Regions from separate parts of the Sanguibacter keddieii DSM 10542 genome, predicted to be linked through region 1. Evidence: predicted binding sites of a transcription regulator. Region 1 holds the regulator's gene; the other holds the start of a gene.
The links. Region 1 encodes Rex, which represses fermentation and respiration genes when NADH is low (regulators of the CRP and FNR family bind a similar motif). Its sites were predicted from a motif close to CTTGTGAANNNNTTCACAAG; they were not measured.

Region 2: a site for Rex is predicted at 2,075-2,094, ahead of rhaI (L-rhamnose isomerase). Genes of this name have one in related genera too.

What each region holds. Positions count from the first base shown of each region.
Region 1 is NC_013521.1:818,888-826,545, reverse strand. Features, by position in the region: gene resB (cytochrome c biogenesis protein ResB) at 1-1,059, opposite strand, end outside; gene SKED_RS03515 (cytochrome c biogenesis CcdA family protein) at 1,059-1,883, opposite strand; gene SKED_RS03510 (TlpA family protein disulfide reductase) at 1,892-2,437, opposite strand; gene SKED_RS03505 (histidine phosphatase family protein) at 2,651-3,295, opposite strand; gene SKED_RS03500 (MarR family winged helix-turn-helix transcriptional regulator) at 3,375-3,854, opposite strand; gene SKED_RS03495 (YceI family protein) at 4,114-4,659, shown strand; gene SKED_RS03490 (redox-sensing transcriptional repressor Rex) at 4,803-5,504, opposite strand; gene SKED_RS03485 (FUSC family protein) at 5,588-6,766, shown strand; gene SKED_RS03480 (glutaredoxin family protein) at 6,808-7,062, opposite strand; gene SKED_RS03475 (HAD family hydrolase) at 7,144-7,658, shown strand, end outside.
Region 2 is NC_013521.1:649,980-657,637, reverse strand. Features, by position in the region: gene SKED_RS02840 (bifunctional rhamnulose-1-phosphate aldolase/short-chain dehydrogenase) at 1-882, opposite strand, end outside; gene rhaI (L-rhamnose isomerase) at 884-2,059, opposite strand; gene SKED_RS02830 (L-rhamnose mutarotase) at 2,174-2,515, opposite strand; gene SKED_RS02825 (LacI family DNA-binding transcriptional regulator) at 2,695-3,738, shown strand; gene SKED_RS02820 (Gfo/Idh/MocA family protein) at 3,788-5,002, shown strand; gene SKED_RS02815 (MDR family MFS transporter) at 5,101-6,687, opposite strand; gene SKED_RS02810 (MFS transporter) at 6,811-7,658, opposite strand, start outside.

The DNA.
Region 1 (7,658 bases):
CGGCACGGCCCCCGCGAAGGCGACCTCCCCGGCTGCGTCGCGCACGGTGACGCTCGGCGCGAAGCCGTTGCCCTGCAGGTAGATCTTGGCGCCGGACTGGCTGAGCGGGTGGTTGACCTTGATCTGCTCCTCGCGGGAGTCTCCGTCGGTCTCGCGGACCGTGACGAAGGCCGTGAAGTCCTGGGCCTTGGCGTCGGTGATCCGGAACTGGGAGTGGAACGAGTCGAGCGTCATGGAGAACGGCACGAGGCTGTTCTCGTCGAAGAGCGCCCCCGACTCGAAGGTGTCGTAGTCGACCACCGAGTTGGCGAAGCCACGGCCCTCGACGACGATCGCCTGCCCGCGGTACTCGAGCATCTGCCCGGCCCCGAAGGAGATGAGGATCCCGAGCAGGCTGATGTGGAACACGAGGTTGCCGGTCTCGCGGAGGTAGCCGCGCTCCGCGCTCACCGTGAGGGCGCCGCTCTTCTCGGTGGACGTCACCACGCGGAACGCCGGCAGCCCGAGGTAGCGACGACGCAGGTGCTTGACCGCCGCCGTGCTCACGTCCTCCGGGGTGACGAGGTCGGCCGGCGCGAGGTACCGCCCACGCGCAGGGAACCGGGCGAAGCGCCGGGGCGTGCGGGGCGGGGCCGTGCGCAGCGCGCGCAGGTGGGCCTTGGTACGCGGCAGGATGCAGCCGACCAGCGAGGCGAACAGCAGGATGTAGATGGCCGAGAACCACACCGAGGCGTAGACGTCGAAGAACCCGAGGCGGTTCAGCCACTCGCCGAGCGTGGGGTTGTCGATCACGTACTGCGCGACGGCAGCCGGGTCCTGCCGGTTCTGCGGGAACACCGAGCCGGGGACGGCGGCCACCGCGAGCAGCATGAGCAGGAACAGCGCGACGCGCATCGAGGTGAGCTGGCGCCACGCGAAGCGCAGCATGCCGACCACGCCGAGCTGGGGCGCGGTAGGTCCGGTCGACGTGCCGGTGTCCGCAGAGCCGCTGAACTCGTCGGCGATCCCCTCGGGGCGGTACGAGCCGCGTGCGGTGGTGCCGCTGGTGTCGTCGGTCATCAGACCAGAGTCTCCGTCCCGCTGATGAGGCCCTGCATGGACCTCGTGAGCTCGCCCCACAGGCCGGTGACGAGGGCGAGGCCGACGAGCACGAGGAGCGCCCCGCCGATCCTCATGACCGCGAGGCGGTGCTTGCGCAGGAACGCGACCCCCCGCTTGCTGGACTGCAGGCCGAGCGCGAGCAGCAGGAACGGCAGGCCGAGGCCGATGCAGTACGCGACCGCGAGGATGCCGCCGCGCAGCGCGGAGCCCTCCTGGAAGGCGAGCGCGTTGATCGCCACGAGGGTGGGGCCCATGCAGGGGGCCCAGCCGAGGCCGAAGGCGAAGCCGAGCAGCGGCGCTCCCCACAGGCTCGCGCGGGGGCTCACGTGGATGCGGCGCTCGCGCTGGAGGAACGGGACGGCGCCGATGAAGGCGAGACCCATGACGATCACCACGACGCCGAGGACCCGGGTGATGACGTCCTCCCAGCGCACGAGGAACGAGCCCACGGTGCCGCTGACGATGCCGATCGCGACGTAGACGACGGTGAAGCCGAGCACGAAGAGGCTCACGCCGAGCAGCAGCCTGCCACGGCCCGCGGTCTTCTTGCCGGTCGCGCCGGGGTCGGAGACGCTCGAGGCGGAGAGCCCGCTGACGAACCCGAGGTACCCGGGGACGAGGGGCAGCACGCAGGGCGAGGCGAAGGAGATGAAGCCTGCGAGCAGCGCGACCGGGATCGCGAGCGCCATGGCGCCGCTGAAGGCCGTGGTCGCGAAGGTCTCGCCGATGCTCGTGGCGGCCTGGGCCTGCAGGGTGGCCCCTGCACCGAGGATGGTCTGCACGGCGCTGATCAGGCCCCTGCCGGCTCGGCGAGGGCGTCCTCGATCAACCCGTCGAGCGTGGTCGCGTCGACCTGCCCGAGGACGCGTGCGGCGACGCGACCCTGGCGGTCGAGCACCACGGTGGTGGGGACAGCGCGCACGGGGACGACCTTCTGCAGGGAGGCCACGACCGAGCCGTCGGTGTCGGCGATCGAGGGCCAGGTGATGTCGTGCTCGCGCTCGAAGGCGAGCGCGGCGCCGGCGTCGTCGACGCCGTTGATCCCGATGAACCGCACGCCGTCGTCGGCGCGGTCGGTCGCGACGGTCAGCAGGTCGGGCGCCTCGGCCCGGCAGGGCGGGCAGGCCGCGTACCAGGTGTTGAGCACGACGACCTCGCCGTCGCCCGGGTCCGAGGAGACGTCGTTGCCCTCGAAGTCGACGCCGACCAGGTCGACGACGTCGCCGCGCTCGTCGAGGGACCAGGTCCGCAGGCTGCCGTCGCCCGACTGGTAGCCCTGGCCCTGGACGTCGTCCGGGTTCGTGTTGCCCGAGTCCGAGGCGCACCCGGAGAGCACGAGGGCTGCTGATGCGACGAGGGAGGCGGCAGCGAGGCCGCGGCGTCTGCGCCGGCCGGGCTCGGTGGACGGGGACGTCGGGCGAGGGCGGGAGAGAGCAGGGTGCACGCGCCCACTATCCCCGATGTCACTGAGAGATGTCTGAGAAACCGGCCGTCAGCGGTGTGAGATGAGTGTGAGACCGACGACCGGCTGCTCGGACGAGCACGTGGCTCAGGCGCCCGAGACGCCTGACGCGCCGGGGAGGAGGTCGCCTGCCGGCTCGGTGTAGTGCAGGCCGACGAGGCGGTCGCCGTCGAAGCGCAGCGAGGTCACCGAGGCGAGCGAGCACTGGCGCTTGCGGGGGTCGTGCCAGAGGCGCTTGTTCTCGAAGGCCTGACGGGCGATCCAGATGGGCAGCTGGTGGCTGACGAGCACGGCCTCGTGGCCCTCGGCCTGCTGGCGCGCGGTCTCGACCGCGGCGTGCATGCGCTGCACCTGCTCCTTGTAGGCCTCCCCCCACGACGGGCGGAAGGGGTTGATGAGGTGCGGCCAGTGCTCGGGGTGCCGCAGGGAGCCGTCGCCGACGCCGAAGGTCTTGCCCTCGAAGTAGTTGCCCGCCTCGATGAGGCGCTCGTCGGTCCCGAGCTCGAGCCCGAGGCCGGCGGCGATGGGGGTCGCGGTCTCCTGCGCGCGCTGGAGCGGCGACGCGGTGACCACGGTGATGTCGAAGTCGCCCGCGGAGAAGTGGTCGGCGACCCGCTGGGCCATCTGGTGCCCCAGCTCGGAGAGGTGGTAGCCCGGGATCCGTCCGTAGAGGATCTTGTCCGGGTTGAAGACTTCGCCGTGTCGCATGAGGTGCACTGTGGTGGTGGCCATGGGCCCATCCTCCCAAACTTCTCGCGACGGCGGGGCACCGTCGGCTCGTCCGGCCTCGGCGCCCGTCGACCCGGGCGCCTCAGCTGCCGTCGGAGTCCCGGCAGGCGTCGGCGACGAGGGCCATGGCCTGACCGAGGGTGCGCAGCTGCTCCGGGGTGAGGACGTCGACCATGTGCCGCCGCACGGACCGCACGTGGTGCGGGGCCGCCTCGGCGAGGGTCTGCATCCCGGCGTCCGTCAGCAGGCAGTCGACGCCCCGGCCGTCGACGACGCAGGCCTGCCGCCGCACGAGACCGCGGTCCTCGAGGCGCCGCACGGTGTGGGTGACGCGGCTGCGCGAGTGCGCGAGGCTGTCGGCGAGGGCCGACATCCGCAGGGTCCGCTGCTCGCTCTCGGAGAGCCTCACGAGCACCTCGTACTCGTGGAGCGAGAGGTCGGACTCGGCGTCGAGGTCGCGGTTGAGCGCCTCGGTCAGCCGGGCGCTGCCCTCGAGGAAGGACCTCCAGCTGCTCTGCTGCTCCTCGTCGAGCCAGGGCGTCGGTGCGGTGTCGCTGCTCATCTCTCACGTCTCTCGAGGGTCCCCGCGCTGGTGGTGGGCGCCGGCGTCGGTCGTGCTGTGCGTCACCTGGACCTTATCTGCCCCGACGCGCGCTGTCGGGACAGAGGGGAAAAGATCGGACGAGGGAGGGGCTTGCGCTCTCGCAGAACTTAGTAGAAGATTCAAGTATTGAAGGTGAGAGAGAACCTCCCGCCGTCCACTCGCCCGTCTGGGTCGGGCCCCGCCCGCCCAGGCACAGAACTGCCAAGGAGCTCCCATCATGACCGCACTCCCCAACGGCCTCGTCGCCGGCACGTACAACGCCGACCCCAGCCACAGCACCGCTGCGTTCGTGGTCCGCCACGCCGGCATCTCCAAGGTCCGCGGCACCCTGGGCCTCAACTCCGCCGTGATCACCATCGGCGAGGACGTCGAGAGCTCCTCCGTCGTCGCCGAGCTCGACGCGACCGCCGTGAGCACCGGCTCGCCCGACCGCGACGCGCACCTCACCGGCCCGGACTTCTGGGACGCCGAGAAGAACCCCACCTGGACCTTCACCTCGACCTCCGTCTCCTCCGACGGCGACGACTTCACCGTCACCGGTGACCTCACCATCAACGGCGTGACCAAGTCGGTCGAGCTCGAGACCGAGTTCGACGGCGCAGCCGTGGACGCGTACGGCAACCCCCGCGCGGGCTTCGAGGCCAAGACCGAGATCTCCCGCAAGGAGTTCGGCCTGACCTGGAACGTCGCCCTCGAGGCCGGCGGCGTGCTCGTCAGCGACAAGGTCAAGATCTCGCTCGACATCTCGGCCATCAAGGCCTGATCCGCTCGGCAGCCGCGCGCCCCGCGCGACCGGCTGCCGCCGCCCCGTACCGAGCGTCCCCCGGCGTCCGGTCCTGAGCGCACCTGAGGCCCGTCTGCCAGCGGCAGACGGGCCTCAGGCGTCTGCGGGACCCGGGTCGTCCGCTACACCTGCGGGCGACCGGACCGCTCGCGCGAGTGGAAGGCGAGGATCTGCAGCTCGCTGCCGAGGTCGACCGACCGCAGCTCGACGCCCTCCGGCACGTGCAGCGCACGCGGGGCGAAGTTGAGGATCTCGCGGACACCCGCCCCGACCACCACGTCGCACACCCGCTGCGCCTGGTCCCCGGGGGTCGCGATGACCACGATGGCCACCTCGAGGTCGCGCACGACCTCCGCGAGGCGCGCGACGTCCTCGACCACCACCCCCGCCACCTCGGTCCCCACGAGCGCAGGGCTCGCGTCGAGCAGCGCCACGACGGTGAAGCCGCGCGCACCGAAGCCCGAGTAGTTGGCGAGGGCGTGCCCGAGGTTGCCGGCCCCGACGATCGCCACCGGCAGCTCGACGACGAGCCCGAGCGCCGTCTGGACCCGCTCGCGCAGCGTGTCGACGTCGTACCCGACGCCGCGGCGGCCGTGCGACCCCAGGTGGCTCAGGTCCTTGCGGAGCTGCGCAGGCCCGACGCCGGCCAGCTCGGCCAGCTGCTGCGACGAGGCGCTCGTCACGCCGTGGGAGGACAGCTCGGTGAGCACCCGCAGGTACCCGGGCAGCCGCTCGACGCTCGCCTGGGGCATGCTCCGGCGGATCTCGACGACGTCGTCGAGCCCCGGCACGGCGGGTCGGGGCTCAGGCTGCGGCGCGGTCATCCCCCCAGGGTAGGTCCGCGGACGGCAGCAGGCCGTGGCGCTCTCGACAGGCAGACCGCCGCGGAGGTCCGTACCGTGACGCCGTGCCCCCCGACGACCTCACCGCCCGCATCAAGACCAGCCGCACCGGCCTCTTCACCGGTCGCGTGCTGCGCCTGTGGACGCTGCACCCTCGGTGGTCCATGGCCCTCAAGGCCTCGGTCGCCGCCGCGATCGCCTGGTACGTCGGCGTCCTCGCCCCGGAGCCGCTCTCGGACTACCCCTACTACGCGCCGCTCGGCGCCGTGATCGCGACCTCCACGACCGTGGCCCGGTCCCTGCGCGAGACGAGCCAGACCGTCGCCGCGATCCTCCTCGGCGTCGTCGTCGCCCGGCTCGCCGACGCCTTCCTCCCCCCTGCCGCACCGTCCATCGCCCTGGTGGTCGGGATCGCCACCGTCGCAGCCGGCTGGAGGTTCTTCGGCGAGATGGGCGCGTACGTCACCACGACGGCACTGTTCGTCCTCGTCATCGGCAGCGCCAACCCCGAGGCCTTCGTCGGGGCGTACGCGGGCCTGGTCACCGCGGGTGCCCTCGTCGGGATCGCCGTCAACCTCGCGTTCCCGCCCCTGCCGCTGACCCCGTCGGACGCAGCGCTCGACGGCCTGCGCGACACCCTCGCCGACCAGCTCGACGCGCTCGCCGACGGGCTGCGCGGCGACCGCCCCCCGACGCCGGGCGAGTGGGACGAACGCCGGTTCGCGCTCGGCCCCGTCCTCGAGAAGTCACGCGCCGCCGTCGCGTACGCGGCCGAGGCCAGCCGGGGCAACTGGCACGCGCGCCGCTACAGCGCGTGGTCCGTCGCGCAGGCCCAGCGGTCCAAGATGCTCGAGAGCCACGCCACGCTCGTCGACCACCTCACGGACCTGCTCACCGAGACCGAGACCCGCGACGTGCGAGACCCCGCGCTCGGCCCGGACCTGCGCCCGCCCGCCGCAGACGCCCTCGCGGAGTACGCGGAGGCGCTGCGGGCGCTCGAGGCCTCGACCGACGCGACCCTGCCCGACCCGCCCACGGCTCTCCGGGAGGCCGTCGACCGGCTGCGCCGCGAGGTGCGGGAGCAGCGGTCTCGCCGAGAGGGCGACCTCCTCGCCGCCGGCGCGCTCGTCCTCGCCCTCGACCGCGCGGTGCGCGCCGTGAGCGTGGACGCCGAGTCCGAGGCTGCGGCCGAGAAGCAGAGCGAGGCGACCGACGCGGACCGCACGGGTGACGAGCAGGACTGATCGTCGGTCGACGACCTGGTGGGGGGTCAGCGCGGCAGGAGTCAGCGCGGCGCAGTGGTCAAGGCCCGGCGGAGCCTCGCCTCGTCCACACGCCAGAAGGCCTGCTGCACGCCGTCGACCTCGACGACCGGCACGTGCTCGCCGTACTCCGCCCGGAGCGCGGCCGAGGTGTCGACGTCGACCGTGGTCCAGGGAGCACCGAGGTCCTCGCACACCCGGGCCACCACCTCGAGGGCGTCGTCGCACAGGTGGCAGTCCTGGCGGGTGAAGACCACCACGCGTCGCTGAGCATTCACGGGACCAACACTAGGCCCCGGGCCCGGCGACGCCCTCCGCGCACCTCTCCCCACCTGCCGCGCGGCGCGAGCCTGGTTAGAGTGGGAGCCGTGCGCATCGACAGGACAGACCCGGAGTCGGGCGAGGTGGTGGCCGAGGTCGCGCTGGCCAAGGCGGCCGCAGACCACGTGCCCACCCACCACGACGACGACGTCGCGGCCGAGGCTCCTGGCGAGAAGGCCCCCGAGGACGACGCCCGTCCGGTGGCCGCGTTCTTCGACGTCGACAACACGATCATCCGCGGGGCCAGCTCGTTCTACCTCGCCCGGGCGCTGTGGCAGCGCGGGTTCTTCCGCAAGCGCGACATCGTCAACTTCGCCTTCCAGCAGGCCCGCTACCTCGCCTTCGGCGAGACCACCCAGCAGATCGACGAGGTCCGCTCCCGCGCGCTGTTCCTCATGACGGGCCACTCGGTCGCCGAGGTCGTGGCGATCGGCGAGGAGGTCTACGACCAGGTCTTGTCGCAGAAGATCTTCCCGGGTACCCAGAAGCTGCTCGACGCGCACCAGGCTGCCGGGCACCAGGTGTGGCTCGTCACGGCGACGCCCGTCGAGAT
Region 2 (7,658 bases), 170 kb from region 1:
GCTGGTCCCGAGCGCCGCGAGCTCGGCGAGATGCTCGCGCGAGAGCAGGTCGAGGACCACGTCGGAGTCCGTGACGTGCCCGACCTGCGGTGCGTCGGTCGACGCGAGCCCGCGGATCACCGGGGCCAGCCTCGCGGCCTTGGTGCGGCGCTCGGCCGGGTCGAGGGCCTCGTACCCGGGGACGACCGCACCGAAGGGGTGCTTCCCCTCGGCGGCGAGCCGCTCGGTGCGCTCGGCGATGAAGGCCTCGGCCGTCGCGACGATCTCGAGGCTGCGCGCCTCGGCCTCGTCGCTCGTCTCGCCCCAGGCGGTGATGCCGTGCCCGCCGAGGACGCAGCCGATGGCCTGCGGGTTGGCGTCCTTGACGGCCGCGATGTCGAGGCCGAGCTGGAACCCGGGGCGGCGCCACGGGACCCACACCACGCGGTCGCCGAAGCACTCGGCCGTGAGGGCCTCGCCGTCGGCGGCGGTCGCCAGGGCGATGCCGGAGTCGGGGTGCAGGTGGTCGACGTGCGGGGCGTCCACGAGACCGTGCATCGCGGTGTCGATCGACGGTGCCGCGCCGCCCTTGCCGTGCAGGCAGTAGTCGAAGGCCGCGACCATCTCGTCCTCGCGCTCCACGCCGGGGTACACCCCGGTGAGCGCGCGCAGGCGGTCGAGGCGCAGCACCGCGAGGTTCTTCTCGGTGAGCGTGCCGAGGTCGCCGCCGGATCCCTTGACCCAGAGCAGCTCGACCGGCTCGCCCGTGACCGGGTCCGTCTCGGTGCCCTTGGCGGAGGTGTTGCCGCCGGCGTAGTTGGTGGTCCGCGGGTCGGCGCCCAGGCGGTTGGATCGCGCGACGAGGTCGGCCGCTGGCGTGGTGGTGCTCGAGGTGGTCGTCATGTCAGGCTCCCCATCCGGCCTGCGTGCCGCCGACACGCTCGGCGACGATCTTCTCGGCGTAGCCCGACGCGGCGTAGGCGGCGAGCGGGTCCGGGTGCAGGCCCTGCTCCTCGCGGAGACCGGCGAGCAGCGGACGGACGTCGGTGTTGTAGGCGTCCATGAGCGCGCCGTTCGCGCCGAGCACGTCACCGGACTGCTGCGCGGTGTCGAGGGCGGCGGCGTCGACGAGGAGCGCCTTGGCGGTGGCCTCCTGGACGTTCATCACCGAGCGGATCTGCGCGGGGATCTTGGGCTCGATGTTGTGGCACTGGTCGAGCATGAAGTTGACGCCCGAGTCGGGCGCGAGCGCACCCGCCTGGACGATCTCGTGCATGATCCGGAACAGCTGGAACGGGTCGGCGGCACCGACCATGAGGTCGTCGTCGGCGTAGAAGCGCGAGTTGAAGTCGAAGGCGCCGAGGCGTCCCTGGCGCAGCAGCTGGGCGACGATGAACTCGATGTTGGTGCCCGGGGCGTGGTGCCCGGTGTCGAGGACGACGACGGCCTGCGGGCCGAGGGCGAGGCAGTGCAGCAGCGCGGTGCCCCAGTCGGGGATGTCGGTGGCGTAGAAGGACGGCTCGAAGAACTTGTACTCCACGACCAGCCGGTGCTGGGGGTCGAGGGCCGCGTAGATCTCCGCGAGACCGTCGGCGAGGCGGTCCTGACGGGCGCGGAGGTTGTCCTGGCCCGGGTAGTTGAGGCCGTCGGGCAGCCAGAGCTTGAGGTCGGTCGAGCCGGTGGCGCGCATGACGTCGATGCACTGGAGGTGGTGCTCGACGGCCTTCTTGCGGACGACGGGGTCGGGGTGCGTGAGCGACCCGAGCATGTAGGCGTCGTCCTGGAAGAGGTTCGAGTTGATGGCACCGATCTCGACGCCGAGGTCCTTCGCGTGCGCGGAGAGCTTCTCGTAGTCGTCGGTGAGGTCCCACGGGATGTGCAGGGAGACGCGCGGCGCCGTCGCCGTGTATCGATTCACCTGTGCAGCGTCCGCGATCTTCTCGAAGGGGTCACGTGGGACACCCTCCTGCGCGAACACCTTGAACCGGGTCCCGGAGTTGCCGAAGGCCCAGGAGGGCAGCTCTATGGTCTGCGCGAGCAGCGCGGTGCGCGCGTCGGCGCTCAGTTCAGCGTGTGACATCTGGCTCTCCACCTCGTTGTGAATCGTTTCAAGAGAACTGTACGGACGTCCCGCCTCGCCCGTCAACACCGGGAGGACGACGGCGAGCGGCACCCCGACCCGCCACCAGGGCCCTCAGCGCGTCGGGAGACCGGCGTCCGCGAGCTGCGCCTCGAGGTGGAACACCTGGTCGAGGCGCACCATGCCCTCGTCGGGGGCGGTCTCGTCAGACACGAAGAACTGCCCCATCTCGGCCTGCCAGCGGGCGTTCACCGCGGTCCGCCCCATCGCCGCCTGGACCTGCTCGTAGTCGTCGACGTCGACGAACCCCACAAGGAGACCCTCGGGCGACAGGAACAGGTGGTAGTCGCGCCACCCGCAGTCGCGCAGGGCCTCGAGCATCTCGGGCCACACGGCGGCATGATGCGCGCGGTACTCGTCGAGCCGGGCGGGGTCGACCTGGGACACGAAGCACACTCTGGCCACGACGGACCTCCTCGTCCTCGGTAGCGATGCGCTACATTCTTGTGAATCGGTTCACTGCGATGCCGAGGACGCTACGTCCCACGTTCTCGGCGGGTCAAGCGCCGTAGGATCCAAGGGCACCGGGGCCCGACGACGCGCCCCGACGCCCACCCATCGAAAGGCCAGACACGGTGACCACGCCCACTGCGCGCAAGCGGAGCTCCATCAGCGACGTCGCGCGAGCCGCCGGCGTCTCGGTCGGGACCGTCTCGAACGTCCTCAACCGGCCCGACCGCGTCTCCCCCACGACCCGCGAGCGCGTCGAGGCCGCCATCGGCGAGCTGCACTTCGTGCCCAACGGCTCGGCCCGTCAGCTGCGTGCGGGGACCATCACGACGGTCGGCGCGATCGTCCTGGACATCGGCAACCCGTTCTTCACCGAGGTGGCCCGCGGCATCGAGGACCGCCTCGCCGAGGACGACTTCACGCTCATGCTGGCGAGCTCGGACGAGGACCCGGACCGTGAGGCCCGCTACCTCAAGCTGTTCGAGGAGCACGGCGTGCACGGGGTCCTCGTCGTCCCCTCGACGGACGACATCGAGCCGCTGCTCGAGCTGCGCGCCCGAGGAGTCAACGTGGTGCTGCTCGACGCGACCTCCCCCGTCCCCGACATCTCGTCCGCCGCGGTCAACGACGTCGTCGGCGGGCAGCTCGCCGGGAACCACCTCGTCGCGGAGGGACACACGCACATCGCCTTCGTCAACGGCGCGCACAGCATCCGGCAGTGCGGCGACCGCCACGCCGGCCTGCTCCGCGCGCTCGACGCCGCCGGCCTCGACCCGGCGACGCACCTCACCGAGATCACCGCCTCCGCCCTCAACGCCGACGGCGGCGAGGCCGCGATGCGCCACCTGCTCGCCACGACCACGGCCGGCGTCGACCGGCCGACCGCCGTGTTCTGCGTCAACGACCTCGTGGCGCTCGGAGTCCAGCGCACGCTGCGCGCCGAGGGCATCGCGATGCCCGGCGAGATGGCCGTGGTCGGGTACGACGACGTGAACTTCGCCGGCGAGCTCGCCACCCCGCTCACCTCGGTCCGCCAGCCCACCCACCAGCTCGGGTACCGGGCCGCCGACCTGCTGCTGTCCCAGCACACGCAGGGCGACCGGTTCCGGCACGAGCAGGTGCAGTTCCAGCCCGAGCTGATCGTCCGCGCGTCGAGCCACGCCGGCTGACACCTGACCACCTCACACCACCACGCACTACCTGACGGAGCGAACGACGATGTCTGACTCTGCACTCCCCGCCTCGGCGACCCCTGCGCACGGAGGCCCGCCCGGCACCACGACGACGGCGGAGCGCGCCGCGTGGGAGCCGATCGGGCACGACCGCCCGGTCCGCGCCGCGATCATCGGCACCGGCGCCGTGGCCCACCTCCACGCGCAGGCCCTCGCCCTCGACCCGCTGGCCGAGCTCGTCGCGTGCTCCAACCGCAACGCCGAGCGGCGCGAGGCCTTCGCGGACCGGTACGCGGTCCCGGGGCGCTACGAGACCCTCGAGGAGCTGCTCGCGGCCGAGACCGTCGACGTCGTGCACCTGTGCACCCCGCCGGACCTGCACCGCGAGCAGACGCTCCAGGCGGTCGCGGCCGGCGTGCACGTGGTGTGCGAGAAGCCCCCGGCACTGTCCCTCGCCGAGCTCGACGACATGCAGGAGGCCTGCGACGAGGCCGGCCTGGCCTTCGCCATCATCTTCCAGCAGCGCACCGGCACCGGGGCGGCGCACGTCCGGGACCTCCTGCGGTCAGGCGCGCTCGGCCGGCCGCTCATCGCCCAGTGCGAGACGCTCTGGTACCGCGGGACCGACTACTACGCCGTCGACTGGCGCGGCCGCTGGGACACCGAGGGCGGAGGGACGACGCTCGGGCACGGGATCCACCAGATGGACCTGCTCGCGCACCTGCTCGGGGACTGGCAGGAGATCAGCGCCCAGACGTGGCGCCTCGACCGCGAGACCGACATGGAGGACGCGTCGACCGCGACCATCCTGTTCCGCAACGGCGTCGTCGCGACCGCGGTGTCCTCGACGCTATGCCCGCGCGAGACCAGCCACGTGCGGGTCGACTGCGAGCGCGCGACCATCGAGGTCGAGCACCTCTACGGGCACGCGACCGAGAACTGGCGGATCACCCCGGCGCCGGTCGTGCCGGCAGAGGAGGCGGCCGGGTGGGCGTTCCCCGAGGAGGACGAGCCCAGCGGGCACATCCCCCTGATCCGCGAGACCTTCCGCGCGCTGCGCGAGGGGACCGTGCTGCCCGACGTCGCGTCGTCGGCCCGTCGTCCCCTCGAGATCGTCACGGCGATCTACGCCTCCGCCGACGCCGGCGGACGACGCATCACCGCCGCCGAGCTCCGCGAGACCGGCGTGCTGTCCCGCGGCCTCGAGAGCACCGTGCGCGACCCGCGCGCCGAGCTGGGGCTGACCGTCGCGGCCGGCTGACGGGCAGGCGAGAGGGGCTGGGAGGTGGTTCGGGGGTCCCGCGCGACCGTGTACCGGGCGGTCCGACGGGTGCGGTTCCCGGCCGAGACCGGTGACCGTCAGCCCTGAGCGCGCGCCACGTCGTCCTGCGGCTCGACGTCCCCCTCGAGAGCACCCTCGACGTCGGCCTTGCCGGCGAGGGGGATGTGCGGGAGGAACAGGGCGACGACGCTCCCGGCGAGGAACATCGGGACGAGGAAGGCGAAGAGCGGGATGAGGGCGTCGGTGTAGGCGTCGACCACCCCGGACTGGACCGCGTCGGGCAGGGACCGGACGATCGCAGGGGTCAGGCTCGTGGCACCGGGCAGGTCGAGGCCCTCGGTCCCGCTGAGCACGTCGGCCAGACCTGAGGTGAGGCGCGAGGCGAACACCGTGCCGAGGATCGCGGTCCCGAGGGTCACGCCGATCTCGCGGAAGAAGTTGTTCGACGACGTCGCGGTCCCGATCTCGCGCGGCGGCACCGCGTTCTGCACGGTGAGCACGAGCAGCTGGAAGAACAGCCCGATGCCCAGGCCCATGAGGGCGAGGATCCCGCACACCGACCACAGCCCGGTCTGGTCGCTGACGCGCGAGAGCAGCAGCATCGCGGCAGCGGCGATCACGGTCCCGACGACCGGGTACACCCGGTAGCGTCCCGTCTTGCTCACCATCGCGCCGGAGAACAGCGACCCGGCGAGCATGCCGACGGTCATCGGGATGAGCAGCAGGCCGGACTCGGTCGCGTTGACGCCGTAGGCCATCTGCAGGAAGGTCGGCATGTAGGCCAGAGCCCCGAACATGCCCGCCCCGACGAAGAGGCCGAGGGTGGTCGCGACCACGAAGGTCCGGTTGCGGAACAGCGCCAGCGGGATGATCGGCTCCGCGGCGCGGTGCTCGACGACGAGGAACGCCGCGGTCGCGAGGACACCGACCGCGCCGAGCCCGAGGATGGTCGGCGACGACCACGCGTACTCGGTCCCGCCCCAGGTGCACACGAGCACGATGCCGGTGACCGCGACGGCCATGGTGGCGATGCCGAGGTAGTCGATGCGCGCGGTCGACGTGCGCCTGGGCAGGTGGATCATGGTGGCGGCCACGGCGAAGGCCGCGACGCCGAGCGGCAGGTTGACCCAGAAGATCCAGCGCCAGTCGACGGAGTCGGTGAGCCAGCCGCCGAGCAGCGGGCCGGCGACGGACGCGACGCCGAACACCGCACCCATGGGCGCCATGTACTTGGCGCGCTCCCGGGCGGGCACGAGGTCGGCGAGGATCGCCTGCGAGGTGATCATGAGGCCCGCACCACCGAGGCCCTGGAGGGCGCGGAAGCCGATGAGCTGGACCATGTCCTGCGCGACGCCGCAGAGCGCCGATCCGAGCAGGAACACCGCGATCGCGAAGAGGAAGAGCTTCTTGCGCCCGACGAGGTCGCCGACCTTGCCGTAGACCGGCATGGCGATGGTCATGGCGAGCACGTAGGCCGTCACGACCCAGGCCATGTGGTTGACGCCGTCGAGCTCGCCGACGACGGTCGGCAGGGCGGTGCCGACGATGGTCTGGTCGAGGGCGGCGAGGAACATGACGAGCAGCAGGCTCGCGTAGATCCAGCCGATGCGGGGTGCGGCCTCGGCGCGCGGCGCCTCGGTCACGGGGGTCTTCTCGGTGCTCACTGGGGCTCTCTCGGTCTGGAGATGGTGGGTCCGTGGCGCTGCACGACGACAGGCACGCACGTCACAGGGTAGGGCCGACCGCTGACGAGCGGGCTCCGCCGGGAGGCGGTGGCGACGACCGGCTCAGGACGGCGGAGCGACCTCGTCGACCTGTGCTCGGCGTCCGACGAGCCGGTTGAGGCGCTCGGACATGAGCAGGCCCAGAGCCGCCAGCACGGCGAGGAACAGCGGGAACGTCCACATCCCGACCCCGGTCGAGACCAGGCCGAACGCCGGCGGTGCCAGGGTGGAACCGGTGTACGCGGCGGCCATCTGGATGCCGATGATCGCCTGCGAGCTGCGTCGGCCGAAGTTCACCGGGGTGGAGTGGATGATCGCCGGGTAGATCGGTGCGCACCCCAGCCCGACGGCCACGAGACCGACGAGCGCCGGCGCGTCGGTCTCCAGAGGGAGCGCGAGCATCACGACACCGAGGCCGACCGTCACGAAGCCCCCGCGGATCAGGTGCCGGTCGCCGACCCGGTCGGCGAAGAACCCGGCCAAGAACCGTCCACCGGTGATGCCGATCAAGAACAGCGAGGCGAAGGCTGCCGCCGTGGCCGGGTCGACTCCCCGGTCGGTGACCAGATACGTCGCCGCCCACAGGATCGCCGTGCTCTCGAGCGCGCAGTAGGCGAAGAAGGCGACCAGGACCAGCACCACCCCGGGGATGCGCAGCGCCTCGGCGAGCGGCACGTGGGTGCTGCCTCGGCCCGACGGCTCGAGTCCGGTCGCCTGCTCGTCACCGCCGGCGACGTCGTGCCCGGGCGGGGCCGACCGGGCGGCCTTCCCCCACACCGGCAGGCTCACGATCAGCACGAACGTGAGCACGACCTGGGTGAGACCGACGATCCGGTAGGCGCTCGACCACCCCTGGCCGGAGGTCAGGGCGTAGCTCATGATGAACGGGCTGATCGACGCCCCCAGCCCCC